DNA from 2 places in the Tatumella sp. JGM94 genome. Region 1 is predicted to be linked to the other one. Evidence: predicted binding sites of a transcription regulator. Region 1 holds the regulator's gene; the other holds the start of a gene.
What was found. Region 1 encodes PurR, which represses purine synthesis genes. Its sites were predicted from a motif close to CANGCAAACGTTTGCNTG; they were not measured.
Positions count from the first base shown of each region.

Region 2: the regulator PurR is predicted to act here: its motif matches at 872-889, upstream of cvpA (colicin V production protein).

Region 1 covers NZ_JAERJN010000007.1:134,646-136,852, reverse strand. The annotation lists gene JK216_RS07230 (C40 family peptidase) at 1-304, shown strand, start outside; gene JK216_RS07225 (YnhF family membrane protein) at 594-683, opposite strand; gene purR (HTH-type transcriptional repressor PurR) at 956-1,981, shown strand; gene punR (DNA-binding transcriptional activator PunR) at 1,978-2,207, opposite strand, start outside.
Region 2 covers NZ_JAERJN010000002.1:141,718-143,924, forward strand. The annotation lists gene dedD (cell division protein DedD) at 1-735, shown strand, start outside; gene cvpA (colicin V production protein) at 951-1,439, shown strand; gene purF (amidophosphoribosyltransferase) at 1,476-2,207, shown strand, end outside.

The sequences.
Region 1 (2,207 bases):
GCTGGTTTATTATGCCTATAAAGACCTGGTAAACTTCAGAATTCCCCGTACTGCCAATGAAATGTACCATCTGCGTGATGCTGCACCGGTTAAACGCAACGATCTTGAGAAAGGTGATCTGGTATTCTTCCGTATCCACCGTGGCGGTGCGGCTGATCATGTGGGCGTTTATCTGGGCAATGGGAAATTCATTCAGTCACCACGCACCGGCAAGGATATCCAGATCAGCGCACTGAGTAACGAGTACTGGCAACAGCATTATATTGGTGCACGGCGGGTCGTAACCCCGAGCACAGTCCGCTAGTCTCCGCCCAGAGACTGAAAATCCCCCCCTGAATATCGCAGCACCGGTATTCAGGGGGGGATTTATGTCCGCTAACGCGGTGATTCCGTCAGGATCAGTAATACATAATATCTGAATAAATACACTTCCCTTAATACTGTAAAAAAATTCGTGCCCCGTAAAATAAAAAGCCGATACCCGCAACACGCCGGGTATCGGCTTCTCTGTCAGTAATGCTGCTTGCTACCCTTACTTTCCGGCTTTATACGTGCCTTTAGCGGGTAAACAGCCCTCTGCCGGTGCGAATACATTAATGCAGTATTGCGGTGAAACTGAACGTCGCAATCATCAGTAATGCAACGATAGTGGTGGTCAGCGCCAGCTTTAAATCCGTATCCATGACAGCTCCTATAGACACATAAAGTACAGGGTAATTATTATATTCCCACACTACTGCGCAAAAATCTCGTTTTATTCGCACAGCCTTGTTAGAATTACCGCTCTTTGTTGCGCAACCTTCCCTGTTTCCCCTTGTAAGGCACAGGCTTTTTTTACAGGTAATCCTTTACGGCCCCTCCTGGCAGCATCATTAGCGGCCTGATAAAACTGTAAAAACGCAAACGATTAACACACTTAAAATCAATAATTTAAAACACCAGGAGTTCTCAAGGAATGGCAACAATTAAAGATGTGGCGAAACGCGCCGGAGTCTCTACCACCACCGTTTCTCATGTCATTAATCAGACCCGTTTTGTTGCGGAAACGACCCGCAAAGCGGTTTGGGAAGCGATTAAAGAGTTGCATTACTCTCCCAGTGCCGTCGCCAGAAGTCTGAAGGTGAATAACACTAAGACGCTTGGTCTGCTGTCGACGTCTCTCGAAGCACCTTATTTCGCCGAGATTGTGGAAGCTATCGAAAAAAAATGTTTCGAACATGGCTATACCCTGATTCTGGGCAATGCGCATAACGACTTGCAGAAACAACGCGCTTATTTATCGATGATGGCGCGCAAACGTGTCGACGGGCTGCTGGTATTGTGTGCCGAATATCCACAGGAGTTGCTGGATATGCTGGAGGAGAACCGTAATATCCCAATGGTCGTTATGGACTGGGGAATGTCCCGTGGTGATTTTACTGATACCGTACTGGACAATGCTTTCCGTGGCGGTTACATGGCTGGCCGTTATCTGATTGAGCGCGGGCACCGTGATATCGGTTGTATTCCCGGCCAGATGGAGCGTAATACGGGAGGCGGCAGGCTGGCAGGATTTCTTAAAGCACTGGAGGAGGCAGGTATTACCCATTGTGAAGAATGGACTGTGCAGGGAGACTTTGAACCCGAATCCGGTTACCTGGCAATGCAAAAAATACTCGCTCAGCCGCGATTACCCACGGCGGTATTCTGTGGCGGCGATATTATGGCGATGGGGGCAATTTGTGCTGCCGATGAACAGGGCCTGCGTGTGCCACAGGATATATCGATCATTGGTTACGATAACGTGCGCAACGCGCGGTATTTTACCCCTGCCCTGACCACTATTCACCAGCCGAAAAGTGAGCTGGGCGAGAAAGCGCTGGATATGCTGCTGGATCGTATTGTGAATAAACGCGAAGAGCCGCAAACCATAGAAGTATACCCGTCACTGATTGAAAGACGATCGGTGGCCGATGGTCCGTTCCACGATTACCGTCGTTAACTACCGGTTTCACTCAGCCATTCCTGGTTAAGTGTCTGCGTATCACCAAGGTACTCAAGGAGCCAGCGTAATGCCGGAGAGCTTCTCTCTTCCGCCCAGCTGACGCAGCAGGGGCTTTCCGGAAACGGTGACGGCAGAGGAAGTTCCCTGACTTCTCCGACGTCCAGCAGTGGTCTGGCGAGATGCCCCGGTACCATAGCAACACATAATCCTGCCCTGACACAAT
Region 2 (2,207 bases), on a different contig from region 1:
GGTAAGAAAAAGCACTATAAAGAGGAATTTGCTTCAATTCCGCTAGTGCCTAAGCCCGGTGATCAGCAGGACAATGATCTGGTGCCTCCGGTCACTCAGCCTCTGAGTGGACAGCCGGCCCCGGCACCGGTGTCCGGCAATACTGCTGCCAGCGGAACCGGCACTCAGCCAGTGGCAGCACAGCCTCAGGTTACAGCTCCGGTACCTGCCGCCCCGGCTCAGATACAAAGCTCGCAGGCTGCCAGTGCTGCCCTGCAACAGCAGGAGGCCGCACGCCAGAAGCAGGATCGTTTAGTGCGTCAGCAGGCAGAGCGTGAAGCCAGTGAAGCTAAGGCTCAGGCCAGGGCACAGCGTCAGGCCAGTGATGCCGCAGAAAAAGCACGGCAGCTGCGGGCTGAACAGGAACGCCAGCGTGCACTTCAGGCATTGAATGATCAGTCTTCCGCACCCGCACCGGTTAGCGGAACCAGTAATACAGCAGAAACGCCGGCAGGACAGGCGTATGTTATTCAGTTGGGCGCCTTAAAAAATGCTGCCAGAACCAGTGAAATAGTCAGCGAACTGCGCAGTGCCGGATTCCGCGCTTACTCTCTGCCGGCGACCCCGGTACAGGGCCAGTTAAACCGTATTCTGGTCGGGCCGGACAGTTCGAAAAGCCGTCTGCAGTCGCAGCTGGCAGCGCTGAAGAGCAAAACCGGTCTGAGTGGTGTTGTCAGGCCTTATTCTGCCCGCTGACAGACAGTATCTGATCAGTAAATTGGGCAGTTTTTTGTATATCTCCATATAAAACATATGGTTAGTTAGTTGTTATTGTCAGGGCAATGAAACGAAATTTTCATTGCCCTTTTTCTCTGCCGTCGGGGGAAAACGCTACGCAAACGTTTTCTTTTTCTGTTAAAATGCGCCCCGAACCGATTGCAGAAAGGATAAATGTTGCAGCGGAAGAGCTCATGAACTGGATTGATTACGTCATTATCGGGATAGTCGGATTTTCAGCGTTAGTTAGCCTGATCAGAGGATTTGTGCGTGAAGCCTTATCTTTAGTCACCTGGGGATGTGCTTTTTTTGTTGCCAGCCATTATTTTTCCTATCTTGCGGTCTGGTTTACCGGGTTTGAAGAGCCCATGGTTCGTAATGGTGTAGCAATTGCCGCGTTATTTATCGCGACGCTGATTGTCGGAGCTATAGTGAATTACGTGATTGGATCTCTGGTCGAAAAGACCGGATTGTCCGGCACGGACAGGGTACTGGGTGTCTGTTTTGGCGCGTTAAGAGGGGTGCTGATTGTATCGGCAATTCTTTTTTTCCTCGATACATTCACGGGTTTTTCCAAAAGTACTGACTGGACACAATCGCAGCTGGTTCCGCAGTTTAGCTACATCATCAGATGGTTTTTTGACTATTTACAGAGCACGTCGAGTTTTTTACCCCGGCCATAACAGCGGGGGGATGTGGCTTAATGAGGAAATGACAACATGTGCGGTATTGTCGGTATCACCGGATTTCTGCCGGTCAACCAGTCTATCTATGATGCATTAACTGTATTACAGCACCGCGGTCAGGATGCTGCCGGTATCTGTACCATTGATGCAATGAATTGCTTTCGCCTGCGAAAAGCAAACGGACTGGTGAGCGATGTGTTTGAAGCACGTCATATGCAGCGCCTACAGGGGAATATGGGGATTGGCCATGTTCGTTACCCGACAGCAGGAAGCTCTAGTGCCTCGGAAGCCCAGCCTTTTTACGTAAACTCTCCTTATGGCATCACCCTGGCCCATAACGGAAATCTGACTAACGCCCATGAATTGCGTTCCCGGTTGTTTGAACACGGGCGCCGCCATGTGAATACCACCTCAGACTCTGAAGTCTTACTGAATGTCTTTGCCCAGGAACTGGACCGTTTCCAGGACTATCCGTTATCGGCAGACAATATTTTTGCAGCGGTAGAGTCACTGCATAAACAGGTACGTGGTGCTTATGCCGTCGTCTCCATGATCATCGGCCATGGCATGGTTGCTTTCCGTGATCCTAACGGTATTCGTCCTCTGGTTCTGGGTAAACGGGTATTACCTGATCAGCGCACAGAATATATGGTCGCCTCTGAGAGTGTGGCACTGGATACATTAGGTTTTGAATTTATCCGTGATGTGGCACCGGGCGAAGCGGTTTATATCACCGAGAAAGGCGAACTGTCGACCCGACAGTGT